Regions from separate parts of the Pedobacter sp. SAFR-022 genome, predicted to be linked through region 2. Evidence: riboswitches for the same ligand, from Rfam matches in the RefSeq annotation. Region 2 holds a riboswitch; the other holds the start of a gene.
The links. A riboswitch is a leader RNA that binds a small molecule or an ion and turns the genes downstream of it on or off. The one in region 2 is predicted to bind thiamine pyrophosphate.

Region 1: another riboswitch for thiamine pyrophosphate. It lies ahead of thiS (sulfur carrier protein ThiS); the one in region 2 lies ahead of thiC (phosphomethylpyrimidine synthase ThiC).

What each region holds. Positions count from the first base shown of each region.
Region 1 is NZ_JBQCME010000003.1:234,823-249,490, reverse strand. Features, by position in the region: gene ACTHQF_RS09500 (MFS transporter) at 1-295, shown strand, start outside; gene ACTHQF_RS09495 (DUF4140 domain-containing protein) at 398-937, shown strand; gene ACTHQF_RS09490 (DUF4139 domain-containing protein) at 950-2,281, shown strand; gene ACTHQF_RS09485 (PH domain-containing protein) at 2,311-2,709, opposite strand; gene ACTHQF_RS09480 (DUF5694 domain-containing protein) at 2,799-3,881, opposite strand; gene ACTHQF_RS09475 (sensor histidine kinase) at 4,091-5,104, shown strand; gene ACTHQF_RS09470 (LytR/AlgR family response regulator transcription factor) at 5,127-5,861, shown strand; gene ACTHQF_RS09465 (glycosyl hydrolase family 95 catalytic domain-containing protein) at 5,867-8,173, opposite strand; gene ACTHQF_RS09460 (FUSC family protein) at 8,296-9,378, shown strand; TPP riboswitch at 9,430-9,521, shown strand; gene thiS (sulfur carrier protein ThiS) at 9,582-9,785, shown strand; gene ACTHQF_RS09450 (thiamine phosphate synthase) at 9,799-10,419, shown strand; gene ACTHQF_RS09445 (thiamine phosphate synthase) at 10,412-11,059, shown strand; gene ACTHQF_RS09440 (thiazole synthase) at 11,062-11,829, shown strand; gene thiH (2-iminoacetate synthase ThiH) at 11,822-12,937, shown strand; gene thiD (bifunctional hydroxymethylpyrimidine kinase/phosphomethylpyrimidine kinase) at 12,934-13,788, shown strand; gene ACTHQF_RS09425 (hypothetical protein) at 13,840-14,409, opposite strand.
Region 2 is NZ_JBQCME010000001.1:341,295-359,310, reverse strand. Features, by position in the region: gene ACTHQF_RS01655 (outer membrane beta-barrel family protein) at 1-1,462, shown strand, start outside; gene ACTHQF_RS01650 (ArsC family reductase) at 1,468-1,818, shown strand; gene ACTHQF_RS01645 (hypothetical protein) at 1,885-2,610, shown strand; gene ACTHQF_RS01640 (M1 family metallopeptidase) at 2,616-4,595, shown strand; gene ACTHQF_RS01635 (endonuclease/exonuclease/phosphatase family protein) at 4,665-5,507, opposite strand; gene ACTHQF_RS01630 (RagB/SusD family nutrient uptake outer membrane protein) at 5,538-7,310, opposite strand; gene ACTHQF_RS01625 (SusC/RagA family TonB-linked outer membrane protein) at 7,350-10,625, opposite strand; gene ACTHQF_RS01620 (VF530 family DNA-binding protein) at 11,070-11,291, opposite strand; gene ACTHQF_RS01615 (hypothetical protein) at 11,327-11,962, shown strand; gene ACTHQF_RS01610 (alpha/beta hydrolase) at 12,014-12,865, opposite strand; gene thiC (phosphomethylpyrimidine synthase ThiC) at 13,091-14,974, opposite strand; TPP riboswitch at 15,032-15,119, opposite strand; gene ACTHQF_RS01600 (HYC_CC_PP family protein) at 15,232-15,633, shown strand; gene ACTHQF_RS01595 (efflux RND transporter permease subunit) at 15,790-17,088, shown strand; gene ACTHQF_RS01590 (efflux RND transporter permease subunit) at 17,085-18,016, shown strand, end outside.

The DNA of each region.
Region 1 (14,668 bases), on a different contig from region 2:
TACGCTGTTGTTTTTCGCATTTCTGATCCATGTTGGCGCAGGTTATACCTACAACAACTACTTCGCTTACTGCCTCACCAGGTTTCCTAAAAATGCGGGAATCTCTGGCGGGCTCACAGGAGGTATTGTATATATCCTGGTTTCCTTCCTGAGTTACAAAATCATTGATGTATTTCCGGCCAAAGATCAGCTGAACCTAAGTTACGGTTATTTCGTACTTGCCTTAGGTTCTTGTGTACTGATGTTTATTCTAGCAAGATATCTAAATAAACCTGGCCAGCAAAGGGAAGCATAAGAACCTTGAAAAGTCCCGATCACCATGCCTTACAAGAGGTACAACGTTAGGTGATATCGACGATTTTTCCTACTTTGCTAGTCAAACATTAACGTCAAGCGAATGAATTTACGAATAGCGCTCACGCTTTTTCTCTCCACTGCTTTTTCTTTGAACTATGCACAGGATAGGTCACTGACCCCGGATTCTAAGATAGAAAGAGTCATTGTTTTTCTGGATGGTGCACAAATTGAACGTACCTCAACGGCCACGATCCCGGCAGGAACATCTAGTATTGTCTTTCATGATCTTTCACCAGAGATCGAAGAACAGAGTATCCAGGTGAAAGGCGCAGGGAACTTCAGCATTCTTTCTGTTGTTCGCCAAAATAACTACCTGAATGAACAGAAAGCCAATGAGGAAATGAAAATCCTTGAACAAAGGCTGAATGGCCTGAATGACCAGGTAGATATCAAACAAAACAACATTCTCAACCTGAAGAAAGAAGAGGATTTGCTGGCTGCTAACCAGAGTGTAGGAACCGGGGGAGCAGGACTTGACCTGAATAAGTTGAAGCAGCTGCTTGAATTTCAACGAGCAAGATTGACAGAAAACAAGTTAAAGCAACTGGAAAATGAGAAAGCGATTAAGCGGCTTAACTAAGATATTTCAAAATTGCAGAAGCAAAGTAATGAACTTAGGGACAAGAACAGGAACAACACCAGCGATATTGTCGTAAAAGTGAATGCAAAGGCACCAACTGCCGGAACGTTCAGAATCACTTATCTTATTAAAAACGCACGCTGGTACCCTTCTTACGACATCCGCGCAAGGGCTGTAAACGAGCCGGTGGATTTAATTTATCGCGCGAATATCAGTCAACAGAGTGGGGAAGCATGGAAGAATGTAAAATTGGTGCTTTCCTCCGGCGACCCTTCGCGGGGAGGAAACAAACCTACATTGAAGCCGTATCAAATTGGATATAACACATCATCCTATGCCCCAGCATCTAATATAAACCGGGTAAGTGGCAGGATAACGGATATGCAGGATGGCTCAGCGTTGTCCGGAGTAAGTATACGGATGAAAGGAACGTCAATTGGCACCACCTCTGATGCAAATGGCGATTACGCCATACAGATTCCTCCGGGAAATGCTTCTCTGGAGTATGCCTTTGTAGGTTACGAGACCATCGAACGGCCGGTCACAGCAGCCGTAGCAAGTGTGCAGCTTGAGCCAATTACCGCTTCATTAAACGAGGTCGTAGTTGTTGGTTACGGCGCCAAGGGTACTTCACCGGTACTTGCCTCCCTGCAGGGGAAAGCGCCGGGCCTAGCCATCCGGGGGAAATCCAACGTTTCGGGCTCCATTCCGCTACAAGTAGCGGTTCAGCAGAACCAAACAACGGTTCAGTTTGAAGTTGCGCAGCCTTATACCATGCTCAGCGATGGAAAGCAATTGACCGTGGAACTTGCGGAACATCATTTAGCAACGGATTACAACTATTATGCAGTTCCAAAGCTGAGTGAAGATGCTTACCTGAATGCCTCATTGACAGGAATAACGGACCTCAATTTAATGAGCGGTGAAGCCAACATTTTCTTCGAGGGTGCTTTTCTAGGTAAAACTTTGATTGATGTACAGCAAGCTAGTGACACACTGACCGTTTCCTTGGGTGTAGACAAAAATCTAATTGTAAAACGTATTCAGCAGAAAGATCAGAACAGTAAATCGGCGATCGGCTCTAATATGCGGGCAACCAGGTCCTTTGCTTATCAGATTTCAAGCAGGAAAGCTGTGCCTGTAACGCTGCATGTGGAAGATCAAATACCGGTTTCCACCAGCAGTGAGGTATCCGTCGAGAAGCTGGAACTTTCCAATGCCGATTTGGATGCAAACTCAGGTATGTTAACCTGGAAGCTACAGCTGCAACCTAATGAGAAGAAGGAGCTCGAAGTGGTTTACCAGGTAAAATATCCGAAGAATCGGCCAATTCAATTGGAATAGAACCGTTGTACTAAGCAAAAAAACTGGTTTTACCGCACCTTAATTGCCGGATTGGCAGCCATTAGGGCTTGAACGAAAGCATCAGCATTAGCGGGCGACATGTAGATGTCGTCCCATTTATTGTATCTTATGATTATTCCCTTGCTTGCAGTAGCTGGTCTTAAACCTGCAAACATGGTTTTGTTTTTTCTGATTTCAACAATGCTGCTTATTTCGATCGAACCCTTAAGCAGCGCGGATTTGTAGTGCAGCTTATTGTCCGAAATCACGTAATGGGTATCAAAGATTGTCCATAGTAAGTAAAACAAGGTGGCAAGTATTACCACAAAGGGTATATAACACTCATTAACTAAGCAGAACAAGCTTAAAAACAATAAGAAGCTACTAATGGCCATCATCGAAAAGCCCTTACGTGAATAGAATTTCATAAGCTGCTATTATGCATTTTGTACTTGTCAACTAAATTTCAATATCCTGAATATCTCTGATGCAAAGATAGGAGCTAATCATTGTTTTTTCAATTGGCAGCCGGAGCCAGATCGAGAAAACTCACAATCTTTACGTTTGGATCTTTTGCCAGGATATCTTCCATAAGCTTCCTGTGCCCTGCACCGACGCCAACGATCACCCTTTTTGCATGATTGGCTTTGGCCTGACGAAGTACGTTCGCACACATCCCTTCATTTCTAAGCGTCCATTGAGCAAACATGTCTTTAATATGCTGATCCGGGAAGCCTGCCCAACCGTAAAAGCGGCTACCGCCATAAAAGTTCCACGCATCATTTAACTCCGCATATCTGGGATGCGCCATATTGTAATAAGGAGATTTTGTCATGTGCTTTTCGTCTTCCGGTGTCAGGTTCGAATACTTGATAATTGCTGCGTAGGTTTTCGCCTCTGCTGAACTGGTGTCAGCTTTAGCCTTCGTTCTAAGCACTTTGAACGCGGAATCAGCTTTTGCCCATGCCTCAGACCAGGGGCGGTCGTACTTCTGACAATCCATCGGATAAATCTGATTCTGTTTCAAGCCATACAGCAAGGGGAAGTAGATATTGGTGTACTCACTCAATGGGCGGTAAAGGCGCAGCTTCTTCAGACTGTCCAAATTGCCGAAATGTTGAGTATAGTAGGCCATCTCTGATTTACCAAAGTGCTTTTTCATTTCATGTTCTATCAGGTAGATTTGGTAATCGGCATTACCACGGTCACTTTGCATGATGTACCAGGCTGTAAGATCCATCCTGACTTTGTGCAGGTAAGGAAACTTTTGCAATGCGCTTTGGGCTTCCTGGATTTTCTTGTTCAGGTTTTTTGGTGTTTGTCGGTAGGTCTTTGCAATGAACTCTTTCGATTTCTTCATGCCTTGGAATGCCCAGGTTCCCGGCTCAAGTGCTTCGTAGTCTGCAGGGGAGAGGTACTCACCAAAAACCATATCCGGCTTGAAGTTGGTCAGTTTTCGTACGACCATGTCGTAGTCTTCCGCACCCGGTTTATTTTCATGGTCCGAGCCCAGCACAAGGATTTCCGTCGTTTGTGCAACTACGCCTGTACTAAAAAGCAAGGCGATAAAGGTTAATAAGATGCAGATGTTTGTTTTCATATTGTTCATTTATATTTTGATTGTGTCTCAAAAATGAACTTCGTCTGCTGGCTGAAAAATATTATGATCCGAAATGGCTGGAACATTATCCCAATCGCTATATTCCAGATTTCAGCACTTAAGCTGCAAAACAGCGGCATTGGTATATAAAAAGGGTATGTTCGGATAAGAAAAGCGGAATCCTTGAGATCTTTCAATAGTTTTAGATCATGAAGAAATTGAGCATCGTAACCATACACATTATTTGCTGGACAGTCCTGCTGCTTTATGGTTATGGAAGTTACCTGCTCAAAGAAGATTTCAGCTTTTATGATATCGCTTTCGGCATGTCGATATCCCTCGTGCAGGTGATTCAGTTCTATATCTGTTACCTATGGGTGTATCCCCGGTATATGCGGCGGGGAAAAGTGCCACAATTGATCGGCGGTTTGCTGGTTGCCTTTTTTGTATTTGTAACTTGTCGTTATCTGCTAGAAGAGGTGATCTACCGTGCGGTCTTCGGTATTCACAATTACTCGGACGACACCAGTTTGCAGCATTACATTTTGGACAATGTTTATTATGGAAGCTTCTACATTGTGGTTGCGGGAGCAGCCTGGGGCGTCGTGAATGCGTTCCAAACGGAGAAGCATCAGCGCTTGCTGCAGGCGGAGGCGAAAAAAGCGGAACTCGCATTCTTGAAGTCCCAGATCAACCCCCATTTTCTTTATAATACGCTCAACTACGTCTATTCACTGGCGATTCCCGTTTCCGAAAAGCTGGCAGATGCTGTGTTGAAGCTTTCTGATTTGATGCGTTATACCTTGCAGGACAGTCCTGATGGGATGGTTCTGCTACACAAAGAAATTGAGTACCTGGAGAGCTATATTGCCCTGTTCAGGATGCGCTTTGAGCCAGCCTTTTACGTCCGGTTCAGCTTACAAGGCATTGCTGAGCAAAAGATCGCTTCTTTATTGCTTATTCCATTTGTGGAAAACGCATTTAAACACGGCGTGGTAAATAATCCTGAATATCCTGTTGAGATCACTCTGAAGATTATTGGGAAACATCTTGAATTCAGGGTTTCCAATTTGATCAACCCTGGGCAGAAAGATCATTCGAGTGGTATCGGCCTGGTTAATATTCAAAGACGCCTGGATTTGATCTATCCTGATCAACATGAACTTAACGTTGAAAAACATGAAAACTATTATGCGTCGTCTTTGATCATAGCATTAAGTTAATGTTGTTGTTTAAATTTAGCCTATGATACGCTGCCTTGCCGTCGATGACGAAGCTTACGCCTCAGAGATCCTTGCGGGATATATCCGGAAAACGCCCGGCCTGGAGCTTGTAAGTACCACAACTAATCCTTTCGATGCCATTCAGCTGGTGCAATCGGGTGAAGTGGATTTGGTGTTCCTGGACATTCAAATGCCTGAGCTAAATGGAATTCAATTTTTAAAGATATGTGGCCGTAGCTGTAAGGTCATCCTAACGACGGCATATGAGCAATATGCATTAGAAGGCTTTGAACATGATGTAGTAGACTATCTTATGAAACCCATTCCGTATGATCGTTTCTACAGAAGTATCATGAAAGCCAAACAACTTTTTGAGGGCGATACACCGAAACTAAAAAATGAACCGGAGCATGCTAACGGAACTGCTTTCGCAACCGATTATATTTTTCTAAAAGGGGACAGCAAAAACAAATTCATTAAAGTTGATCTGAAAGATATCATATATATAGAGGGTTTGAAGAACTACATCTCCGTTTATACGAGCACACAACGTTTGATCACTTACCAGTCATTACGGGATTTTGAAGCCCAGCTTCCACCCACCGAGTTTATCCGGGTACATAAATCCTATATTATTCCATTTGGAAAAATCAGCACGGTCGACGGCAATAGCTTATTCATAAACAACCAGCTGATTCCCATCGGCGACGCCTTCAAGGAGGCTTTCTTTAAGGCTATCAAGGAGCGGAGGTCCTGAAGGGCTTACTCAAGCGCTACAAAGTGGTATTCTTTGCCAGGTTTAGTTTCGAAGCTGTACTCGATCTGCTTACCTGTACTTCTTGCACCCAGGTTTTCCATCCTGCTTTTTAAGGCTGTTGTTGAACTTATACGGCACAAACCTCCCGAAAGTGACTTGATGCTAAGTGATGTAAGCTTGCCGTTTTTCCAGCTGAGATTGGTGATCTCAAAGTTGCCCCGGGCTTTTAAGCCACTTACATTGCCCTTAGGCCAAGCTACAGGAAGTGCAGGTAGAATTTGAATGGTTGGAGTTTGACTTTGTACAAGCATCTCGGCAATGCCAGCGGTATACCCGAAGTTTCCGTCGATCTGAAAAGGTGGGTGTGCGCAGAATAGGTTCGAATAGATTCCTCCACCATCATTATAATTGAAGCCTTTTTCCCCAGCTGGGGTAATGAAATTTTGCATGATCTTGTTTGCATGATCCCCATCCTGAAGTCTCGCCCAGAAGTTCATTTTCCATGCCATAGACCAGCCTGTTGAAGCATCGCCACGTGCCAGTAAGCTAACCTTTGCAGCCTGTGCAAGTTCAGGTGTTTCCGTGGTGTTGATTTGCCTGCCCGGGTGTAGAGCAAAGAGGTGTGACACATGTCTGTGTTTATCTGTTGGGTCATCACGGTCGGTTTCCCATTCCTGTAGCTGTCCCCATCTGCCAATCTTAGGTGGAAGCAGACGTTCACGCAGATCGCTTACACGTTTGGCATATTCCTGATCAATTTCTAAAATAGCTGCGGTTTCCAGGTAGTTGGTAAACAGGTCCCAAATAATTTGATGGTCGTGAGAGATGCCGTCTTCTGTTGGGCCATGTTCCGGCGACCAGCCAAGCGGAGCAACCAGGGTGCCGTCAGGTCTTCTTTTCAAATGATCATCCCAAAACTCAACAACCTCTTTCATAATGGGGTAAGCAAACTCACGCAGGTACTTTTCATCCTTGTTAAAGGCATAATGTTCCCATAGTGCCTGAGCAAACCAGGCGCTCCCAGGCGTGTTCCAAAGGAAGCTTTCTCCACCAAAGGGATTACCTTCGGTGCGTACGGTCCAGCCGCGTACACCTGGATACTGTTTTTTGGTGTGCATCTTTTTGACTTCACGAATGCTGTTGATATAGTCCAGATAGGGAACATGACACTCGGCAAGGTTTGTTGGCTCCGCAAGCCAGTAATTCATTTGGATGTTGATGTTGGAGTGGTAATCGCTTCCCCAAGGTGGGGTATTGCTGTTGTTCCATAGCCCTTGAAGGTTTGCCGGAAGTCCACCCGCTCTGGACGATGCAATCAGCAGGTATCTGCCATATTGAAACAGTAAGCTCTCCAGCTGCGGGTCTTTGGTGTTCTTATAGTTGAGTACACGGGCAGCAGTGGTTTTTTGGTTTAGACCGGGATTACTGCCCAAGTCTAATTTCACCCGAGCGAAGAGCTGTTTATAATCTTTCAAATGACTCTCCATCAGGGCTTGAAATTTCTTTTTTGCAGCTGCATTCAGAACCCTGCTGTTCTGGACCGCAGGATCTTCGCCTTTCCAATTTTGATCTCGCTTATTGATGAAGTCTGTAGATGCCGTAAAGATGATACTAAAACCATCTGCATTACTGATTTTAAAAGCGGATCCGCCCTGCTGATCCGGTACAATACTGCCACTACCGCCTTCCAACTGTATCAAGGCACTTGCCTGGTACTTCATTCCATTATTCAGACGCCCCGCAAAACTTATGGTCTGGCCCGCTATGGAGGCTTTACTTCCATGTTCATCTTTAAGTCGAATGACAGCGGAGTAGGCACCTTTTTGATCTGCAGCAAACTTCAGGACCATCACTTTATCTGGAAAACTCGTGAAATACGTCCGGTTGAACTTAACCTGGTTCTGGGTATAGCTAATTTCATGTACCGCATTTTCAAGATCCAGGCTACGCCTGTAATGATCCACCCGGTCAGCGGACTGGCCATTGGGCTTGCCCTGTCCGAAATCGATGAGCATATCACCGAAAGCCTGATACATCCCACGATCAGACTCGTCACCTGTCCACAGCGTATTCTCATTGAATTGGATACGTTCCTGTTGAACACCGCCGAAGATCATGCCCCCAATTCTGCCATTGCCAATAGGATAAGCCTGCGTCATCCAGTCTGCCGCTGCTTTATCATCCCATAATACTAGCTGCGGTTTTGCCGCAGTTGAGCGGGGCGTTTGGGCAAGGATCTGCTGTTTGATGATCATCAGATGTAGGAAAAAAACAAGAATAAGGGTGGATAGGAACTTGATCTTGAACTGCATAGTTAAATCTGGTTAGCAGACGAATCTACCAATTGTAACAGATTTTTACAATTCCGCGGCCCGCAATCGGCGCCATTGGGTCAGCATAGCTGTTTTTAGGAGAACAATTGTATTTTTGCGGCATGGCCGATACCCTAAATAACATCATCAAGCGAGAACTTAAGCTGCTTTTCCAGTTGAAAAAGACAGAGCGTTTGTGGCATGTTCCGGTGTTAGCGTCATTGTGTGTCGGTCTTCCCTTGCTTGCAGGTTATCTGTTAGGTCATCTTGAATATGGCATCGTGTCTTGTCTTGGTGGATTGGTCATTCTGTATTTACCGCCGACAAATTTCCGGCATCGCCGAAGTACCATGTTGTTCAGTTCTCTGGGCTTCATCCTGAGCTATTCACTTGGTTTGGTGTTCAGCTTCAATCCGATATTGTCATCGATCATGATGGCGGTGTTTGCCTTTTTTGTAAACTGGGTTACAAACATCTTCAAGCTTGGCCCTCCGGGAAATTTCTTCTTCATCATGATTGCCGCCATGGCTAGTTGCCAGCCCTTTGACCTGGAGGCCATTCCGGTTAAAGCAGGCTTGTTGGCCCTGGGTGTTCTTTTTGCCTGTGCACTAGCGTTACTGTACAGCCTGTATATGACCGCTAAATACAAGGATAAGCTTCAGTCGGTTATTCCAGGAAAGAAAAACACCATTATAATAGCTGAGTCAGTCACCATTGGTGCATTTACAGGACTTTCCTTGTTTGTGCCACACCTGCTCGATTTCCATAACCCATATTGGGTGCCGATCTCGTCGTTGGCCATCATGCAGGGCGTGAGTCTGACTCATGTATGGCAAAGAAGTTTTCACCGCATGCTGGGTACGGTTGTAGGGCTTGGGCTTACCTGGGTGTTATTGAGGTTCGATATGCAGCCGTTATCCGTATGTGTAAGTATCCTGATCCTGCAATTCATTATTGAGATGCTGATCGTGCGCCATTATGCCTTAGCCTGTATATTCATTACGCCGCTTACGATCTTTCTGGCCGACATCGGAAGCCTGTTTACTGTTGATTCGGATCTGTTGATTTCGGCGAGGTTCACAGATATTGCTGTTGGTAGTCTGATTGGCGGGGTAGGTGGATGGCTCTTACACCATCAGCAGTTGAAAGCGAAGGCAGACCGGCATATGCGCATTGCTAAGGTGCTTGTTCGTAGAAGACGGTAATCGTCAATTTTTTATTACGATCCATTTTAAGAATTTTTTATTTATACATTTATAAAACTTTAGGGGTGTCCGATAGGACTGAGATAATACCCTTTGAACCTGATGCAGTTCGTACTGCCGAAGGGAAAAGTGATGGAAACACGTATGCGTGTAGCCTTTCTTTCCTCCTGCGGGACCATTCCTAAAGTATAATGCTATACAAGATGGAAGTAACCGTAAATCAAGAAACTTTAGAGATCCAGGAAAACTGCAGTATCGCAACTTTGTTGGACCTGTTGCCACATTTACCTGTCAAGGGTATTGCTGTAGCCATTAATCAACAGCTGATTACCAGATCCGAATGGTCCGGGCGCAAGCTGGTCCAGGGTGACAAGGTCATGATTATCAAGGCAACCCAAGGCGGCTGATATGGAGCTGATCGTGATATCGAGTCCTGAATTCCTGCAGGGCGAGGCGAGGGTGATCAATGAACTTTTTGCTGCGGGTATGAAACGTTTTCACTTGCGTAAGCCCAATGCAAGCGTCGCGAAATTGATTGAGCTGATCAGTGCTATTGATCCGGGCTATAGGTCTGAAGTGGTGCTACATCAGCAGCACGAGCTTGCCGATGGTTTTTCAATGCATAGAAGACATTATCCCGAAGCTTTACGCCTGATACAAGGAGAGCTACTGGAAGCGCAGAAGCGACGTGGCATGGGTTTGAGTACCTCCATTCACAAGCTAGAACATGCGTGTACGCTGTCCGTCTTTGATTACGTCTTTTTTAGTCCCGTATTTAACAGCATATCTAAACTCGGATACCATGGGACACTTTCTCCTGAGTTCCGGCTATCAAAATCGGAAGCCACTCCCGCAATCATTGCATTGGGCGGAGTGGATTACGACAAAATTCCCCTGGTAATGAAGATGAACTTTGATGGCGTTGCCGTCTTAGGCGCCATATGGAATAAACCCGGTTCCCCTGTGGAGCATTTTTTACGCATCCAAGACTGTATTCATAAACAATTAGAAAACCCGGTACTAAACTTAGGACATGATTGATAGACTACATTACATATCTCAACCTGATGGTGTGGGAGATCACCTGCCAGCCATCAAAAAGGCACTTGCTGCAGGCTGCAAGTGGATACAGCTGCGAATTAAAGATCGCGAGACTGCATTTATGCTGGAGCAGGCTTTTGCAGCCAAAGCGCTTTGTGATGCAAATGGTGCTAAGCTGATTGTTAACGATCATCCGGATGTTGCACTGGCGGTAGCTGCCTATGGTTTACATCTTGGTTTGTCGGACATGCCGATCGTTGCTGCCCGGGGTATTGTTGGTCCGGAAATGATTATCGGCGGTACGGCAAACACCTTTGAGCATGTGGTACAGCGGGTAAGTGATGGCGCAGACTATGTTGGACTCGGCCCATTCCGCTTTACCTCAACCAAGAAGAACCTCAGCCCCATATTGGGAATGCCTGGATACACAACGATAATGAAGCAGTTGCAAGAGTCAGCAATTGATATTCCCGTAATCGCTATTGGTGGCTTGATTGCCGGGGACATTCCCGCACTCCTGGAAATTGGCTTGTACGGCGTGGCCATATCGGCGGCGATAACATGCTCCGATACGCCAGAAGTTGTAGTTTCCTCGCTTAGGCAGGCATTAAACCAAAACTTGAATCCTTTAAATCGATAATGATGTTAAAAATTGCAGATAAAACCTTTAGTTCAAGATTGTTCAGCGGAACCGGCAAGTTTAATGATGCCGCCATTATGGAGGAAGCGCTAATTGCTTCCGGTTCAGAGCTGGTTACCGTTGCGCTCAAGCGCCTGAACTTGAACAATGCCGATCAGGATGATTTGATGCTGCGGCTGAATGCCCCGCATATAAACTTGTTACCAAATACCTCTGGTGTACGTAATGCGCGGGAAGCGGTGTTCGCCGCGGAGCTGGCTCGTGAAGCACTCGAAACAAACTGGATCAAGCTGGAGATACATCCTGATCCGAAATACCTGATGCCCGACGCGGTCGAAACGCTGAAAGCCACGGCAGAACTGGTGAAATTAGGGTTTGTCGTACTTCCTTACATCCATGCGGACCCGGTGTTGTGTAAGCGATTGGAAGAAGTGGGCAGCGCTGCGGTGATGCCCCTTGGCTCGCCCATCGGCAGCAACAAGGGTTTGCGAACTATTGATTTCCTGGAGATCATTATCGACCAAAGCAATGTGCCTGTGGTGGTTGATGCCGGCATTGGTGCACCTTCTGATGCTGCGAAAGCCATGGAAATCGGTGCAGATGCGGTATTGGTAAATACCGCTATTGCCGTTTCCGCAAATCCCATGCAGATGGCCGTAGCCTTCAAGCTGGCTGTTGAAGCCGGAAGGATGGCCTATGAAGCGCGGCTTGCACCTTTAGTTACACATGCGGTTGCCAGCAGCCCCTTAACTTCTTTTCTGGATGAATAGTTTTGTCGACCTATTTGAACGCTATAGCTGGGCTGAGGTAAAAGCCAGCATCTATAGCAAGACTGTTGTGGACGTGCAGGCTGCTTTGCAGGCAAAGAAACGTACACTGGAGGATTTCATGGCGCTGATCTCACCAGCAGCTGCGCCCTTTCTGGAACAAATGGCACAACAAAGCCGTGAGTTAACCTTGAAGCGCTTCGGCAAGGTTATTCAGATGTATGTGCCACTATACCTTTCCAATGAGTGTAATAATATCTGCACTTATTGCGGCTTCAGCTATGACAATAAGGTCAAGCGAAAAACCCTCAACGCTATTGAAATCATGCAGGAAGTTGCACGTATCAAAGAGATGGGGTATGACCATGTGCTGCTGGTTACCGGTGAACACCATCTGAAAGTTGATGTTGCTTATTTTCAAAGTGTGCTGCAGCTCATCCGGCCGCATTTTGCACATATCGCCATGGAAGTGCAGCCCTTAGATCAGCAGGATTATGAGACCTTAAAACCATTCGGTTTAAATACGGTGCTGGTCTATCAGGAGACGTATCATAAGGAAGATTATAAAAAACATCACCCCAAAGGGAAAAAGTCGAACTTTAACTATCGACTGGAAACACCCGACAGGATCGGTTCCGCAGGTATACATAAGATCGGTTTAGGTGTTTTGATTGGGCTGGAAGACTGGCGCACGGATTCTTTCTTTACAGCTCTGCACTTGAATTACCTGGAAAAGAGATACTGGCAGAGTAAGTACAGCATTTCCTTTCCAAGGTTGAGACCTTTTAGTGGCGGGCTGGAGCCTAAGGTAGAGATGAGTGATACGGAACTGGTGCAGCTTATTTGTGCATATCGCCTTTTTAATGAGGAACTTGAGCTTTCTATCTCCACCAGGGAATCAGAACACTTCCGGAACAATGTGCTTAAACTTGGGATCACTTCTGTGAGTGCAGGCTCGAAAACGAATCCCGGCGGCTATGTGGTTGACCCGCAATCATTGGAGCAGTTTGAAATCTCCGATGAACGCAGTCCACAGGAAATTGCGACCATGATCCGGGCCCAGGGGTATGAAGCGGTATGGAAGGATTGGGATAATTGTTTGATGTCATGACGCCAGAGAGGGAATTAAGATACCGATATCCTAGTGTACTGACTATTGCAGGTTCGGATAGTGGTGGTGGAGCAGGTATTCAAGCCGACTTGAAGAGCTTTGCTGCGCTGGGCTGTTATGGTACTTCCGCGATCACAGCGGTGACGGTTCAGAACACCTTGGGTGTGCATGGCATTCACAGCATTCCACCAGAAATTGTAGCGGCCCAGATTCGAGCGGTCATGGACGACATTAAACCTGCGGCGGTGAAGGTCGGTATGGTACACACGCCAGAACTGGCAAACATAATCAACGAGACCCTAAAGAACTATACCGGTGTACCGATGATCTTCGATCCGGTCATGGTTTCGACCAGCGGGCACAAGTTGATCTTAGATGAAACGATCGCGGCCTTGAAAGCTGGATTGATTGTTTCCGCAGATTTACTTACACCTAACCTGGATGAAGCGGCCTTGCTTTGTGGCATACCCATATCTTCCTTAGCAGAGATGCTTGAAGCTGCAGAACTCCTTGTTGGGATGGGATGCAAGGCAGTGCTTTTGAAAGGTGGTCATCTTACTGGTCCGGTGATTCAGGACGTATATGTTACTTCAAAAGGGATAAGATCTGTATTTGAAGCGCCCTACATCGAAACACGCAATACGCATGGAACGGGTTGTACGCTTTCCGCTGCAATTGCCGCACAACTCGCACTCGGCGACTCCATGATCCCAGCCATTGAAAAAGCAAAAAACTACCTGAGTTTAGCGCTTGAACAAGGTAAGGACGTCCATACCGGTGAAGGCTCCGGTCCGCTAAACCATTTTTTTGAGCCAAAGCGCCAAGCTAAGCTGGTCATAGATAGGGCATAAAAAAGGGGTACGACAAAGCCGTACCCCGATTATCTAATTTGATGTTGGGTATTACATAGGAGGGATGGTTCCGGTTCCGGTAGTTCCACCAGTTGTACCCGATCCAGTTGTTCCACCGGTTGTACCTGAACCTGTAGTTCCGCCAGTTGTACCGGTTGTGCCAGTAGTTCCGGTAGTACCCATAGTACCGGTGCCAGTAGTACCTGTTGTTTTACCAGGTTTTACTTTTCCTTTTCTTTCAGTTGGAGGTGTGGTTGTACCAGTGGTTCCGGTAGTACCTGTACCTGTACCAGTAGTTCCTGTTCCAGTTCCGATTGTACCAGTTCCAGTACCTGTGGTTCCGGTACCTGTACCTATCGTACCGCTAGATGTTCCAGTACCTGTCGTTCCGGTGCCTGTGCCAATTGTTCCAGTTCCGGTGCCAGTGGTTCCAGTTCCTGTACCAATTGTACCAGTCCCTGTACCAGTTGTTCCTGTTCCAATACCAGTTGTTCCGGTAGTTCCAGTACCTGTACCTGTTGTACCAGTACCTGTTCCGCTAGTCCCTGTTGTTCCCGTCTGTGCAACTGCATAGTTCATTGCTAGTGCAATTATTGCGGTCGAAAAAATTACTCTTTTCATAAGATTTCAATTTAAGTTTTTAATAGGTGATTGCCATAACTACAATTTGGAGGGCCAGAGGTTTCCTGTTTTGAATTTTTGGGTACTTATCCAGCTACAAAGCGTGTAAGCCGTTGTAAGTAAACCCATGATGCGGTGCGGAATACGTAAATGTGAAGGATTTCTAATCTTCAGTGTGCTGTATTTTAGCATCTTTTAGGTATTCTCTACCTGATTTGCGGTTTTGTGAAACCAACATCAAAGCTCCCTGTTTTTAGCC
Region 2 (18,016 bases):
TTCCGGTGATCTGTCGTTCAATAGATACACATATGATGGGACATCAAATCTTACCTCAGCCTTGATGCAGGCCAACAATCCTTACCAGTCATACCGCTCTGTCAGCAACTCGGGCAATTTAGGAGATGGTTACGACTTTAGTGTGAATTATCAAAAAGGTTTCAAAAGCAACAAGAACCGCTTGCTTACTTTGTCCTACCGCTCCAGCACTTACGGTGGCAACACGGAATCTGCTTACAACATATTTGACCGGATCAACTACGATGCGCAGACCTTTCCCAACTATAATCAGTTTAATGATGAAGAACAAAAGGAGCAAACCATTCAGGCAGATTACGTGCATCCTGTAGGTAAGTGGAACATAGAAGGAGGGCTAAAGGCAATTCTTCGTGATAACAACAGTATGTTCGAGTACCAGGGCCAAAATGCAAGCGGCGATTACGTCGTTGATTCAACGAGAACCAACAACTTTAATAACAATCAGAATGTGTATGGTATCTACAACTCTTACCAGTATAATCTGAGCAACTGGGGCTTCAAAGCAGGCTTGAGGGTGGAGTTAACGACGATAGACGCAGATTTCATTTCTCAGTCTTCTAATTTGGATGAGAGCTTTTTTAACATCATCCCCTCGGTTTCGGTAAACAGGAAGTTTAAAAATATGAGTAGCCTGAATTTCGGCTATACACAGCGTATCGAGCGTCCAGGTATCTGGCAGCTGAACCCTTTTGTACAGCGTCAGCCGAACTTCGAGTCTAGTGGAAATCCGGATCTTGAACCAGTTTTAAATAACAGCTTTGAGTTAAACTACAGTAAATTTAAAAAGGGTTCGATCAATATAGGCCTAAACTATTCGTTTGCGAATAACACCATCCAGCGTGTGAGTAGCTATATTCCTGAAACGGAGATTACCAGATCTACTTTTGTAAATACCGGTAAGGACCGGAAGCTAGGTACGAACTTTAACATCAACTATCCAATATTACCGACCCTAAATCTTTCATTGGGGGGTAATATGAATTACATCTGGTTGGAAGGCTTTGTAAATGATGAGACCGTTAGCAATGATGGTTTAACGGGATACATGTATGGGTACCTGAACTACAGGCTCAAATCAGGATGGCGATTGGGTGGTAATTTCTCTTACAGCAGTGCATGGATCACCCTGCAAGGCAGCTCCAGGTCAAGATGGAATACTGCTCTTTCTTTAGGCAAGGACATTATTAAAGACAAATTAACCTTCTCGGGCAGTGTAAGTAATCCTTTCCAGAAATTCCAGCCCTTTGAAAATGAGGTGGAAGGTCCTAACTTTAGCCAGCGTACCTACAGCGAAAACTATTACAGACGTTTCAACATGAGTTTGAACTGGCGTTTTGGTAAGCTAAAAGAATCTATTAAAAAGAACAAAAGAGGAATCAGCAACGACGATGTTAAATCGGGTGGCGGTTCAGGATCAAATTAAAAGAAATGATTAAAGTATACGGAATCCCGAATTGTAATTCAGTAAAGAAAGCCATCACCTGGCTTAAGGATCATAATTTGGAATATGAATTCCACGACTTCAAGAAAGAAGGCGTTAACACAGACCAGCTGAAAAGCTGGTCTGCTGTGTTTGGTTGGGAGCAGGTGCTGAATAAGAAAGGCACTACCTGGCGTACGTTGGATCCTGCGCAGCAGCAGGCAGTCAAAGATGAAAAGTCGGCCATTGAAGTAATGCTGGCTACGCCAAGTGCTATTAAACGCCCGGTTATTTTACTGGATGAACAGCCGGTACTGCTTGGCTTCAACGAAGATTTGTACCCCCAAAAACTTAAATAATAAACCCTCGCTGTTGTTTGTTGTTATGCTAAAACCAATGCAGACTAAGCTGTGTTGGAACACACTATGATTAGAAAGCTTCTGTTATTATCACTATTTGTGCTTCCACTTAAGCTGGCTGCACAAACCTCCATAAGCGGCCGTGTTTATGATTTTGAGAATAAATTGCCGCTGGCACAAGTTGAAGTGCAGAACCTGAACAACAAGCAAGTGGTGAAAACGGCTGCGGCGGGTCAGTTTTCCTTAAGTGCCAAGCAGGGTGATGTGCTCACCTTTACGCTCAAAGGTTATCATGCAGATACGCTGTATTTAACCAGTATGCGTCCGGTGGCCGTCTATCTTCCAAATTCTTCCATAAGCCTGAATGAGGTAAGGATTCAAAGTGCCAAGTTATCACCCTACCTGGAACTGGAGACTATTAATGCCGGTATTAAGCCAACCAAACGTATTGAAGGTGATGATCTGGCTGGTAAGAAGAACAACGACCGTGCAGGGGGAGTAATCCTTAATCTTGGCTTTGATAAAATGAAAGCCCAGCGGGAGAAAGAACAACGTCTGACAGAAAATGAGGGGGTGGAAAATGAGATCCGTCTTAACTTCAATGAAACCACCGTTGGTAATGTGACTAAGCTTAAGGGCGAAGAACTTAAGGCCTTTCTTTCCATTTATCAGCCCAGTGTAGACCGTGTAAAAAGTGAAGCACCTTTCAATTACACTTTGTACATTGCACAAGCATACCAGGCATGGCTTAAATTGCCGCCTGCACAACGAAAAGTACCTAAATTTAAATAACGATTATGATTAAAAACTGCAGTAAATCACTTCTGCTTTTTCTTGGTCTCCTCGCTGCTGGAAGTACCCTCCAGGCGCAGGAAAGTGCTAGTCCACAGACCAGCAAATACAATTCACATGAGGCATTCAGCCCATTGTTCTACACTTCAAACGGCAATGAGTACCGCTCTGCAAGTGGCTATCCAGGACCTAAATATTGGCAAAACCGTGCGGATTACAACATTACCGCAAATCTGGATGAACAGACGCACAACATCACCGGTACGGTAACGATCACCTATAAAAACAACAGCCCGGATCAGCTGCCTTTCCTTTGGCTGCAGCTGGATCAAAACCTTTTTTCCAAACAGTCGCGCGGTAACGCCTTAATCCCGAAAGGTAGCCGTTATGGTGCCCGTGGCGAGCAGATTGATGGTGGTTACAAGATCACTAACCTGAGTGTGACGCAGAAAGCGAAAGCGGTTAAGTTTAACTCGCTGATCGAAGACACCAGAATGCAGATCCAACTGGATCAGCCAATGGCTGCAAATGGTGATCTGATCACCATTAAAATGGATTATTCCTTTCCGATTCCGGTGAATGGATCTGACCGTTTGGGTCACCTGACCACTAAAAACGGAGAGATCTACAGTATTGCGCAGTGGTTTCCAAGGATGAGCGTTTATGATGACGTGACTGGGTGGAACACGTTACCTTACTGGGGTGCAGGAGAGTTTTACCTGGAATATGGCGACATTACCTATTCCATTACGGCAGCAGCTAATCAGGTGGTTTTAGGCTCTGGTGAGCTGTTAAATCCACAGGAAGTATTTACGGCAGAAGAGCTTAAGCGCTGGAATGCAGCAAAGAACAGCGACAAAACGGTAATCATCCGTTCCGAAGCTGATGTGCTAAACCCGGCTTCAAGACCTTCCAAATCTAAGCTGACCTGGAAATACAGGATGAATAATACCAGGGATGCTGCATGGGCATCTTCCAAAGCTTTTGTGGTTTCCGGTGCAAGGATCAATTTGCCAAGTGGTAAGAAGTCCTTCGCTGTAGAAGCACATCCTGTAGAAAGTAATACCCCTGATGGGTATGCACGCGGCGCAGAATACGTGAAAGGCAGTATTGAGCACTATTCAGAGAAGTGGTTTGAATATCCATATCCGATGGCGGTAAACATTGCATCCAACATCAGTGGTATGGAATATCCTGGTATCGTTTTTTGCGGCTGGGAAGCCAAAGGTGAAGACGCATGGGGTGTAATTGACCATGAGTTCGGACACACCTGGTTCCCGATGATTGTGGGTAGCAATGAGCGTAAATATGGCTGGATGGATGAAGGATTCAATACTTTTATCAATAACATTTCCAAGACCGTGTTTAACAATGGTGAGTTCAACAAAGGCCGCATGGATTACCAGGGTATAGCTAAGTATATGGCCAGACCAACCAATGAGATTGTGATGCTTGAACCAGATGCCATGCGCGAAGCAAACATTGGTATCAACCTTTACTACAAGCCGGCAATTGGACTAGAGATCCTGCGTAAGCAGATCCTTGGTGAGCAACGCTTTGATTATGCTTTCCGCAACTACATCAAACACTGGGCTTATAAACACCCGACACCTACAGATTTCTTCCGTTCTATGGAGAATGCTGCGGGTGAAGATCTGTCCTGGTTCTGGAGAGGCTGGTTTATGGAAGACTGGACCATGGATCAGGCGATCAGCGGCGTAAAAGAAGCGAAGAATAAAGCTGGTGCGCGTGAAGGTTACGACATTGTTGTTGATAACCTTGGCAAATTACCGATGCCAATTATTCTTGGCGTAGAAACAGCAAGCGGTAAAAAAGATATCGTTAGAATCCCAGTGGATGTCTGGATGCGTAATAGCAGCTGGACGGTTCGTTTCCCGACAACGGAAGAAGTTGTTGCGGTTACCATTGATCCGGATCATGAATTGCCGGAGGTTAACGCGGCAAACAATACCTGGAAAAAGTAAGGGGTATTTATAATGCAAAAAGGGCTGCTATAAACCATATAGCAGCCCTTTTTGCATTATTGTGTTTACTTATTTCATCGTCACTTCCGCCAGAATAGGGAAGTGGTCTGATACAAATTTACCCCGGTAGGTATCCGTAAGAATTCCCCAGCGTTTAGCGGTAAAATGTTTAGTTACAAAGATGTGGTCAATAACGCCAGTGCTATCCAGCTGTTTACCCCAGCCATTAAAAGAGGCGTTGTTTACATATGGTTTTTCTACCTGGTTGTAGGTGTCATTTAAGAAACCCGAGTTTTTCAGCTCCAGGTACCATTCACTCTGGTGGTCACCGTTTAAGTCGCCAGTAAATACGGCCGGTGCATTACCTGCAATTTCCTTGATCTTTTTGATCATCAGCTTGCTGCTTTCCACGCGGGCAATCTTGCCCTGGTGGTCGAAGTGTGCATTGAAGAAAAAGAACTTTTTACCGGTTTTAACATCCTGCAGCTGAACCCAGCTCGCGATACGATTACAGCAGGTGGCATCCCAGCCAAGCCCTGGTTTGTCTGGTGTTTCAGATAACCAGAAATCACCTTTGCTCAAAAGCTTGAACTTGTCTTTCTTATAAAAGATGGAAGAGTGTTCGCCACCGGATTTACCATCATCGCGGCCTGCACCATGATTCGCATATTCCGGCAGTGAATTGCTGAGGTCATCAATTTGGTTTTTCTTGCCCTCCTGGGTTCCAAAAACGTCAAACTGGTGGAAGTGCATTACGTTCGCCGCAAATTCCCTGCGGTCCTCCCAAAGGTTGCCCACGTCACCACGGTTGTCATTGCGTACGTTGAAGCTTCCGAAGATGTAAGTCTGGGCATAAGCACCGCAGCTGATGTAAATGAGCAAGGCTGCGGTTAATAAGTGTTTAATTTTCATTATTTATAATTCAGGTTTATGACTAATGATTTACCATCCCGGGTTTTGACCCAATGCCGGATTGAACAATCGGTCTGTTTCCGGGATAGGATAAAGGTAGTTTTTATCTGTGAACACACGTGGTGTTGTCGTTAACCAGGTTAATTCACCGGAGGTGTTGTTAGACAAACGCTGTGGATTTGGTCCGCCATTCAGCGTTGGCGCAACGTTGATGTAGTTAACCCCAGGTACCCGGTTCGCAGGCATCACCTGGTAGAAAGCAACATCCATGATACCATCTTCGTTAAGATCCATTGGTACATCCAATGCAGGCACGTAGAAGCCATTCCAAACCTTGGTCATCAGGTCCCCCTTTTTCCATCTCACAATATCGTCAAAGCGTAAGCCTTCAAAAGAAAGTTCAATGCCCCGCTCTCTTCTGATTTCCAGCAAGGCTGGGTCTGAGATTTCAGGGAAGTAATTTGCCTGCAGGTAAGGATCTGCAACCGTTGGTTTGGTGCTCAAGCCACCAGTGATACCCGCACGCTGACGTAAGGCACCGATGGTTCTCGTCCAATCCGCATCGCTGAAGGTGCCCAGTTCTGCTTTCGCTTCGGCATAGTTCAACAGGATCTCCGCATAGCGCATTAAAGGAATGGAGTTGATGTTTTGTCCACCGCCATCATAGCGCACATCGTCCAGCACGAATTTGATCGGCTGATAACCTGTATAAGTGTAGGAGAAAACCGGTGGTGCAGGCTCAGGTGTTCCGCCGTTGATCCGTTTGTAGCTGCCCATCCTGATGGTTTGCTGCAGACGCTTATCCCTGTTCTTTACCTCATCTTTGAATTCCAGGGTTTGATATCCAGGCCTGCTGGTGAATGGTGTACCATCGACATTCAGGTAGGTGTTTACGAAGGTACGCACCAAACTTACCCTGGAACCATAGGTCGCGCTGGTCCACCACCAGTTCGCATCATTGTAAACAGCGAGGTTAGCATCGGTAACTGCCGCAAGCATCACTTCTGTGGCAACAGGAGCCGTGCTGATAAACAGGTTCCGATAGGCAAGATCTGCGCCCCCAGCAGTATTCAACGTAAATCCGCCATCTGACATCACCTGCTCCGCGGCATTTGCCGCTTCCTGTAGCCACTGATCTGCAGAACCCGCAAGCCCTGCTTCGGTGTGGTATTTGCGGTAGGTACCTTCGTATAATGCTATCCTGGATTTGAGTCCTAAAGCGACATATTTGGTGATCAGCGAGCGGCTATTATCGTTCGTCCTGCTGATGTTTTCACAAGCGTAATTGATGTCCGCTAGTACCGAATCCATAACCAGGGTACGTTTGTCGCGGCCGTTGAAAAGTGTTGGATCATCAACGCTGAAGGTTTTGTTGATCCATGGCACATCACCAAAGCGGCGAACCTTGTCGTAGTAGAAATAGGCCCTGAAGAACCTGGCAAGCGCAGTATATTGCTGCCTTACTGCTGGTGCTACTTTAGGGTCGTTATTGTTCTCCAGGAAGTAGTTGATGTTCCTAAGGTTGGTCCAGGTCCATCCGCTACTTTGACGGGGCCCATAAGCACCTTCAACAAGGAACTCCGGCGCCTGACTTCTGGCAGAGTAATCAGCCATGGCGTCACCTTTATGGGCGTCAGAAGCATTAGGCAGGATGTTATAAAAGGAATTGGTGTAAAGCTCAAGACCTTTTTCATTGCTGAACACTGCTTCTCTGGTTGCAGTATCTTCTGGTGTCTGATCTAGTTTCTTACACCCGGCAAAGCCAATCACTACGGGTATAAGACAAAATAAGAACTTCTTCATATTAATATTTTTTATATGCTTGTTGTTAGATTTAAATTCTTAAAACGTTGCCGATAAGCCTAAGCTGAAGGTCTTAAGAATAGGGTAGTTATTTCCATTTCCACTGTTACTGTCGCCGGTTAAGATGGCGTCAGATTTTCCGATGTTCTCCACGTCCAGGTCTCTGGTCACCTTGTATAGTGGTGATGATGACCATAGGTTTTCTCCGGAAAGGAATACCCGTACATTGCTTAACCCTGCTTTTTTGACAAAGCTTTGTGATAGGGTATAGCCCAGTTGAAGGTTTTTCAGCCTGATGTAAGATACATCCTGCAGGTATTTCGTTTGTGCCTGGGCCAGTGTGCCTGATCCATTCTGTGCAATATAACCTCTATACCTAGGGAAGTAAGCATTCGGGTTTTCAGGGCTCCAGATGTTGCCGATGTGTGATGTCGGGATCTTATTATAAGGGCGGTTGTACTGACCCCAGAAAGTTCCATTCTCCGTACCTGGATACCAGTCCATCGAACCAACACCCTGGAAGAAGGTGCTGAAGAAGAATCCCTTCCAGTCTGCACCAAGGGCAATACCATAGGTATAACGCGGGGTAGAGTTACCGATAACCTTACGGTCGCCCGGATTGCTCACCGTATTGTCACCATTGTTGATTACCCCATCACCATTGATATCCCGGAACTTGATATCACCCGGAAGGCTTTTGCTGGTGTTGGATGATTTGTATAGAATCTGACTAGGTGAGTTGGCTACATCGGCCTCCGAAAGGAAGTAACCATCAGTTACGAAGCCCCAGATTTCACCCACGGTTTGCCCTGCATAGTAGTCCGTTAAGCGCTGATCCGGGTTGTTGTACTTCAGGATCTTTGATTTGTAATCCGCCAGGGTAAGTCTTACGGAGTAGCTCAACGGTGAGCCACCCACTTCCACCCGGTCATTCCAGCTTAGGTTCGCTTCCCAGCCTGTTGTCCTTAGGTCTGCATAATTTCCTTTAGGTACACCCGTTCCAAATACAGCCGGCAGGGTCATACCTACAGTAAACATGTCTGTTGTTTTACGGGTATAGGCATCTCCGCTGAAATTTAGACGGTTGTTCAGGAATGCGATATCCAAACCGATGTTTTGCGTGGTTGATGTCTCCCAGGTCAGGCCATTAGGGATAACACCCGGCTGACTGGTTAGTTGTGGGCGTACACCGTTCAGCACACGACCAGATTGCTCGATCCTGAATTTCTCCTGGAAGGCATAGGAAGCGATATTACCATTACCCAATGATCCATAAGATGTACGGATCTTCAAATCCGTAATTACATTCGGGTTAATTTTCCAGAAAGGCTCCTTACTCACGCGCCATCCTGCAGAGAATGAAGGGAAAAAGGCATAACGTTGATTGTCAGGGAACTTCGAAGAACCGTCATAGCGACCGTTCAACTCTACCAGATAACGGTCTTTGAAAGCATAGTTCAAACGGTAGAATCCACCAAGAATGGCCCATTGTTCATAGCCGCCCGAGGTTTGTATGGACTGCCCGAGCGCCAGATTGATGTCGTTCGCATCTTCAAAGATCAGCCCGTTACGTAAAGCTTCCAATCCTTTATAGGTTGATTGCTCATAATTGTAACCTGCAAGCACCTTGATGTAGTGATCTTCGCTGATCTTTGGTTCATATTCCGCGTAGATGTTCGTTACCATATACTGCGTGCTGCGGTTAAGGTTCTGCAGGTCATTATAGTTCAGACCAACATATTCAATAACCCCGGGTTTGCGGCTATATGGTACTGGGACGCGTTTCCGGCTTTGATCGTTATCGGTGTTCTGGAAGGTGAAATCACCTTTAACCCTGAATTTATCATCAAAAAAGCTGGTGCTGAAACCAGTTGTGTTACGGAATACCTTATTGTCCATGTCGATACCATTCTTGCCATACCAAAGGTCTCCCACCGTGTAAGCAGAGGAGAAGGTGAGGGTACCATCGGGATTAAACATTGGGGCTACGGTATGCCCTTCATCTGCGATGTTTCGCCAGATACCACCACCTTCACCAACGTTCAATGGGGTGTGGTATTTGGAAGCGGAGTAATCAGCGTTGTTGTAAACCTTCAACCAGGGATAAAGCTGAATGGATCCCTTAGCCCTAAGGTTTAACATTTCATAATCATCCGAATTATAACGGAAAAGACCATTTTGTTTAAAGGATCTTCCGGAAATGTAGAAATCTGTCTTCCCGCTACCTCCAGAAAGGGTGATGTTCTGATCGGTAGCACTTGTGTTGTCCTTGTACAGTTCATCGTACCAGTCGGTATTACCATAGTACACATATTCACCTGCTTCATTCACCTCCGTTTTCGGTAGACCAGGGTTCTCTGAGCGGCGTTTTAGTTCTTCCAGATAGGCAGGGGAGAACTTCACGGTCTTATTGATGTTCTGAGGTGTTTGAGAGTAGTCATTCCAGGCCGACCAACCTTCGTTGAACATGCTGGCAAAGGTATAGCCGTCGCTTACATAGTCTGGAACCGTTGTTGGTGTTTTAATAGACTGTGTAATGCTATAACTAATGGAGGTGCGCTCTTTTGCAGGGTTTTTCGTGGTGATCAGTACCACGCCGAAAGCTGCTCGTGCACCATAGATGGCAGCGGATGCCGCATCCTTTAACACGGTCACGCTGGCGATATCATTCGGGTTGATACGACCTGGATCACCCTCAATACCGTCAATCAACACCAGCGCATTTCCACCCTGGCCGATGGAGGTCGTTCCGCGAACGTTGAAAGCTGGTGATTGCGTCGGGCGACCATCGGCGATGTTCAGATTCAGGTTGGGGATTACACCCTGAAGTCCTTGTGCCAGATTGGCTACCGAACGGTTTTCCAAAACTTTCGAAGTCACCTGCGTTACAGCACCGGTGAGGTTTTCCCTTTTCTGCGTACCATAGCCGACTACAAGCACCTCGTTAAGCGTACCGGTTTCCGCCGTGAGCGTGATGTTCAATGCCGTCGTTTGCCCTGATTTTACCGCAACCTTGGTCTGGGTTGCAGTGGTATAAGAAATAAAGCTGGCCGTCAGCGTGTAAGAGCCTGCTGCAACATCAAAGGTGTAGATACCATCTGAATTACTTTGCACCACGAGGTTGAGCTCAGCAATACGGACACTGGCACCTGGAAGCGGTGCTCCTTTCTCATCGACGATTTTACCGCTGATTTTTCCGCGGTCCTGATTCTGGAAGCCTGCAGTGTTCCCGATGGCATTTGCCCCTAAGGTGAGGAGCAGAAATGCCATAAACAGCGCGACTTCCTTTTTTAGATTAAGTACAGTTTTAAGCATGATTGTTTAAGAGTTTATTGTGTACATTTTGATTGGTGGCAAAGGTGTAATGGCTATGTTAGTCCAGCGTTAAGCGCAGATTATATAACCATGGGCAAGCTGATGCAGCAGGATATTATCCTGTGCAGCAAGCAGGAGCGCGATGCCCTGAATTACAAAATGGATTTGTTATAGCCTGGCAGACCGGGCTGCAGGTAGAAAAGCAATCGTGTATGTTGCTGGATGCTGAAGCTGGAACAAGCCTAGTATGCTACATGCAAGGCTTGCAGTTACGAGAATGATCATACAGTATTTGGTTTTGGTTGCTCGAAGTTAATTAATGCATGTGCATAGACTATGTCTGCGGTGTAAATTTAATGTTACCTCTAAAGGAGAGGCAAGCATCTGTTAACATAGGATAAACATCGGAGCTGCGCAGTACGATTTCTCAGCAGAAAGACTGGTTTAATGAAAAGTATTAAGGTAAAGTTTTTCCACCTTCTTACGCGCCCAGTCTGTCTTACGTAAAAACTTCAGGCTGGAACTCATGGTCGGGTTGTTTTTGAAGCAGTCAATTTTAACGTAGGTCGACAGTTCTTCCCAACCGTAGTGCCATACAAGCTGTTTCAGGATAAACTCCAGCGTTTTACCATGCAGGGGGTTGTTTACTTGTTCTTTAATGGCCATGCTGCAAAATTAGGAAGATTAAGTAAATTTGAGCTATGCAAATAAACTTAGGCGATTTTGTCCGTTTTGTAGACGAAAACATAGAGGGTTACGTAACCCGCATCATAGATAAAGACACCATCGGGGTAACCGATGCCAACGACTTCGAAATCCCGGTACTCGCTTCTAAGGTCACCCTTGTGCACGGCAGTATCCCTGAGGATGATACGGTAGTTGGAAACCGCCCTGCTGCGGCAGTTGCAGCTGCGGAATTTATCAAAGATGGTGTTTTTCTGGCGCTTGTCAGTGATCAGCACAGCAATTCCGTGGCGCATTTTCATGTGGTGAATAATACTTCGTACGATCTGCTGGTTGCTTTCACAACAGAAAAGAATGATCAATTCAAAGCTGAATTTGCAGGATCAGTATCCGGCAATTCCAGTAAACGTATTTACTCCGCAAACATGAGCGACATCCAAATCTGGCCGAAGTTCAGATTAGAGGTTTTGTTCCATTCCGCATCCAGCTTTGAGCCGAAACCGGCGATATTGTTTCACCAGCACCTCAAAGGCAAAGATCTTTCCGTTGCAAAACAGGAGATACCGATGCTTAAGACAAAAGGTTGGTTAATCCAGCTGGATCAAAAGGAAGAGGCTTTGGATCTGGACAAGCTAAAAGCGCGATTTAAATAAGAAAACATAGCTGAGGCGAAGGTCTCAGCTATTCAAGCCATGCTGTTCCGGCTATTTTAAGATCCCTTTTTTAAGTACTTCAACTTCTTTCAGCAGCAGCGGAAATGCGGGTACTGCCATTCCACCGTGATCAAATCCCTGAAGTTCGTACAATCTTGTTGTTTTATGCCCCGCAAGTTTCATCATCCGGTTTAAGTATGCATTCTCCTCATACCTGCCTAACAGTTCCATTTCACGGTCGCCAGTGATGAGCAACATGGGTGGCGCATCCGCCCTGACATGATACAATGGCGCGTACTTGTCAATTGTTGGTTGCGTGTCTTTAATGCCCATTTCCTGCCGTACAGTAAAGTGTGTGATGGCCTGACCGCTAAATGGAATTAACCCAGCAATGGCATCTGCATTTAGCTTGTATTTAGCCAGGTATTGTTTATCAAGCGTGATCATTGTTCCAAGATAACCTCCGGCAGAATGCCCGGAAACAAAGATCAATTTATTGTTGCCGCCGTAGTTAGCAATATGCTTAAATGCCCAGGCTACTGCTGCGGCAGCATCCTCAATGTACGCTGGTGCTTTTGCTTTAGGCGACAAGCGATAACCCACCCCGATTACAGCCACACCTTTATCCAGAAGTGCTGCAGGAATCTCCCGGCGCCCGCCAGTGATGCCACCGCCGTGAAACCACACGATCGTTGCAAAATTCTTAACGTTTTTGGGGTAATAAATGTCGAGCCTGCACTTCGATCTGATGTAGCTGTCTGAGATGGAACTTGAATCGGGATAGTAGAAGATGTTGTCGACCCGAGTGCCTGATTGCTGGCTAAAGGCCACTGAGCTTGTAAAAACAAGAGTAATAATAATTAGGAGTCTATGGATGAATTTTGCGTTCGTTCTAGGCGTCATATAAGCTGCTTTGGTTATGATGCAAGTTAAACAGTATCACTTCAGCTACTACATCAATGAAGTAACAATTTTGCAGGAGAAACTAAAGCAAGAAAGTTGATTATATCTTTTTGATGGAAATGTCACTTTCGCGCTCCCATTGAAGCTCATCAGCTTGAATGTAGGCGGTACCTTCTAGAAAGAATATCAGCGGAACAGTTCTGTTCCGCTGATATAAAACCGATCCTAAAAATATAGTGCGCTCCCTTTCTCTAAAAACTCTTTGGATTTCTCCTCCATCCCCTTGCTCAATACTTCGTCTTCCTGCACGCCTTTTTCTTTGGCATAGTCCCGTACATCCTGGGTGATCTTCATGGAACAGAAGTTCGGTCCACACATGGAACAGAAGTGGGCGATTTTTGCGCCTTCTGCAGGTAAGGTTTCATCGTGAAATTCTTTGGCGGTATCCGGATCAAGTGACAAGTTAAACTGGTCTTCCCAGCGGAACTCGAACCTGGCTTTACTTAACGCATTATCCCGGTATTGTGCACCAGGGTGCCCTTTTGCCAAATCTGCGGCATGGGCGGCGATTTTATAGGTAATCACACCATCCTTAACGTCTTTCTTGTTTGGTAAGCCCAGATGTTCTTTAGGCGTTACGTAGCAAAGCATTGCGGTACCGAACCAACCGATCATAGCAGCACCAATGGCCGAGGTAATATGGTCATAACCCGGAGCAATGTCGGTCGTCAAGGGTCCAAGGGTGTAAAACGGCGCTTCCCCACAGTGAGCGAGTTGTTTGTCCATATTCTCTTTGATCATGTGCATGGGAATATGGCCCGGCCCTTCAATGATCGTTTGTACATCATGTTTCCATGCGATTTTGGTGAGCTCTCCAAGGGTTTCCAGCTCGCCAAACTGCGCCGCATCATTGGCATCGGCGATACAACCTGGCCGTAGGCCATCACCCAGGGAGAAAGCAACATCATACGCTTTCATGATCTCACATATTTCCTCGAAATGTGTGTACAAGAAGTTCTCCTTATGATGTGCAAGGCACCACTTTGCCATGATGGAACCGCCGCGGGAGACGATACCGGTAATTCGCCTTGCGGTAAGCGGCACATAACGTAAAAGCACCCCAGCATGAATGGTAAAGTAATCTACCCCTTGTTCTGCCTGTTCAATCAGCGTGTCGCGAAACAGTTCCCAGGTCAGGTCTTCGGCTTTACCGTTTACCTTTTCCAAAGCCTGGTAGATAGGTACGGTACCAATCGGAACAGGGGAGTTGCGGATGATCCATTCCCTGGTTTCATGGATATTCTTGCCAGTGGATAGATCCATGATGGTATCTGCGCCCCAGCGGCAGGCCCATACTGCCTTTTCCACTTCTTCTTCGATACTCGAGGTTACAGCAGAGTTCCCGATGTTGGCGTTGATCTTCACCAGGAAGTTCCTGCCAATGATCATGGGTTCAAGTTCCGGGTGATTGATGTTGCAAGGGATCACGGCTCGGCCGGCCGCTACTTCAGCGCGGACAAACTCGGGGGTAATATACCCTTTAGGGGTATTCGCACCGAAACTTTGTCCGGCATGCTGTTGACTCATCAGCTCGAAGTCGCCATTAAGCTGTTCCTTCAGCTGGTCTATTCGCTGGTTCTCGCGAATAGCGATGTACTCCATCTCCGGAGTGATGATCCCTTTTCTCGCATAATGCATCTGGCTGACGTTTTTGCCCGCTTGTGCCCGGTATGGTTTGCTGATGTGCGCAAAGCGTAAGCTGTTCAGGCTCTCGTCTGCAGCGCGCTGTTGACCATAGCTTGAAGAGATATGATCCAGCTGTTCCACGTCGGCACGCTCCAGGATCCAGGACTCGCGCAGTTTAGGAAGGCCTTTCTTCACATCAATGTCGACACTCGGATCGGTGTAAGGACCGCTCGTGTCGTAGATCGTGACTGCGGCATTAGGGCTCGTTTCGCCGAATCTGCCGTGTAGTTTGGTGTCGCTGAGGCTGACTTCGCGCATGGCGACATGAATGTCGTGCAGCTGACCTTTAACAAATACTTTTCTGGATGCCGGGAAAGGGGTTCGGCTAATGACTTCTGCTCCTGGGGTTTTTTCAGTTTTCATGTTGATTGTTTTTACACCTCAGGGAAGCACCTGTATAAGGAATGGCAAACAACATGGATATGTCATTTCACTTTTCCCTTCGGCAGTACTAACTGCATCAGGTTCAAAGGGTATTTCTCAGCACAAGGCACCCCTAAAGTTTTTTATAAAGCTATGAAATCAATTTTATTACCAATGCATTTTGACGTTAAACTGTAAAAATTTATCAAGATTCTATAAGCAAATACCCACCTTAAGCTTTAGATTTGTCTCATCGCATGAAAAGGATACTATTGATCATACTCGCCTTTGTTTACCTGGGACTTTCTCAGGGGCCAACGGTGTATCTTCATTATTGCATGGGTGAACTGGTCGAGATGGGCATGGAACACCCAGGTGAATCCAGCGCCTGCGACTTCTGTGGTATGACCCAGACCGCTTCAGACAAGGAAGCTTGCTGCCAGCAGGATGTTAAAAGCATTAAGATTGACAACGTTCAAAAGATCGTTAAAAGCGAGTTCCAGTTTGAACAGGCAGCTCTGCTGTTGCCTAAAACACTCCTGGAAAGATTTCTGAAATCAGTACCCCACCAAGGGATACAGACCTATTTTCCTGATCAGGAAACCCCTCCGCTGCAGGATATTCCCGTCTTCATACGAAATTGCAGCTATCGTATATAATACCATTATCCTTTCTTACACCTTCGTGTAGGGCATCAGGATCATCCTGCTTTGCCCGCCTAAGCTATTAAGTTTTTCATTTCTCCTGTTAAAGCGCTTTAAAGCTTTACAGCTGATCGTTATGCATGCGCGAGCAAGCATCACAAATAAGCATAAATGGTACATAGAATAATAGAATGGTCGCTTCATAACCGTTGGATCGTGCTCCTGCTGGCTACTGGCCTGTTTGTCTGGGGTATATTCGCGGTCAAGAAGAATCCGATTGACGCAATTCCTGATCTCTCAGAAAATCAGGTAATCGTTTACACCGAGTGGATGGGCAGGTCTCCCCAGCTCATTGAAGATCAGGTTACCTATCCTTTGGTAACCAATTTACAAGGGCTGCCGAAAATCAAATATGTGCGTGGTAGCTCCATGTTCGGCATGAGTTTCATCTACGTGATCTTTGAAGATAACGTGGACGTGTACTGGGCCAGAGAAAGGGTGCTGGAACGTTTAAGCACCATAGGCAATACCTTGCCGGATGGCGCAACGCCACAGCTCGGGCCCGATGGCACCGGTGTAGGTCATGTGCTCTGGTACACACTGGATGCGCCAGATACGGATCTTGGAGAACAGCGGGCGATACAGGACTGGTATGTAAAGTTCGCCCTGCAAAACGTACCTGGCGTGAGCGAGATCGCCTCTTTTGGTGGTTTCCAGAAGCAGTACCAGATTGCTGTAGATCCCAATAAACTTCTCTACTACAAATTAAGTATTCCTGAAGTCATTGCTGCGGTCCGCTCCAATAATAACGAATCTGGCGGACGCAAATTCGAGATGAGCGACATCGGTTATATCATTAAAACATCAGGTTACCTCAAATCCATGGAAGAGATCGCCGCCATCCCCGTAAAGAATCAGAATGGAACGGCCATTAGAGTTTCCGATGTCGCAACAGTACAGATGACCGGTGAAACCAGGCTCGGCATCTTTGACCAGGACGGTGAGGGCGAACGGGTGGGTGGCATTGTTGTCATGCGCTATGGCGAGAATGCTGCGGAAGTAATTGACCGGGTAAAGACCAAAATGAAGGAAGTCTCCAAAGGTCTGCCGCAAGGGGTGAAGTTTGATATCGTATATGATCGCGGTGAACTGATCCAGGAGTCTGTAGACTCCATCACAACAACACTGATCGAAGAAATGATTGTTGTGTCGCTGGTGGTCATTGTTTTCCTGTTCCATTGGAGAAGCGCCATCAGCATCATCATACAGATACCCATCACGATCGCCACCAGCTTTATTCTGCTCAATGCATTCGACATATCCTCCAACATCATGTCCTTAACCGGTATTGCACTGGCCATTGGCGTCATCGTAGACAATGGGATCGTCATGAGTGAAAATGCCTATAAACATCTTTCAGAAAAATACGAAAGCTGGCAGGCTGAACATCAAAATATAAACAAGTTATGAGGAATTGGTTCAAAAGAAAAATAGATGCCGATAAGGATTGGATCTCGGAAGAAGATAGACTTAAGGTTATCGAGAAATCGAGCAAACAAGTTTCGCGTGGGGTCTTTTTTGCAACGATCATCATCATCACTTCTTTCCTGCCTGTATTTATGCTGACTGGCCAGGAGGGAAAAATGTTTCATCCCCTGGCTTTCACCAAGACCTTCATCATGATTGTGGATGCGGTACTGGTACTTACGCTGGCACCCGTGCTAATATCCTTTTTTATGAAAGGTAAGTTCCGGCCGGATCATGCCAATCCGGTAAACCGGTTTTTAGAACGTTATTACGAACCGCTGATCCGCGGGGTATTAAACTGGCGGAAAACAACCATTGCCATCAATATTATTGCCTTGCTGATTACGATTCCGCTGCTTAGAAATCTGGGTACAGAGTTTATGCCAGCTCTGGATGAGCAGAGCATCTTATTTATGCCCGTTACCCTGCCTGATGTGTCTAACAATGAGGCTAAGCGGATTTTGCAGGTGCAGGATAAGATTATTAAATCGGTGCCCGAGGTCGATAAAGTCTTGGGTAAGGCAGGCCGTGCAAGCACCGCAACCGACAACTCCCCAATCAGCATGATTGAAACCATCATTATGCTTAAACCTAAGTCGGCCTGGCGCGAGGGCTTAACGAAGAAGGATATCATTGATGAACTCGATAAAAAGCTCCAGATTCCAGGTGTGGTAAATGGCTGGACACAACCGATCATCAACCGCATCAATATGTTGGCAACAGGCATACGAACCGATGTGGGAGTAAAAATCTATGGTCAGAACCTGGACACCATTGCTGCAGTTTCCGAACGCGTTAGAAAAGCGCTAGAAGGTACCAGCGGGGTTACTGATCTCTATGTAGATCCAATTACTGGTGGTAAGTATCTCGC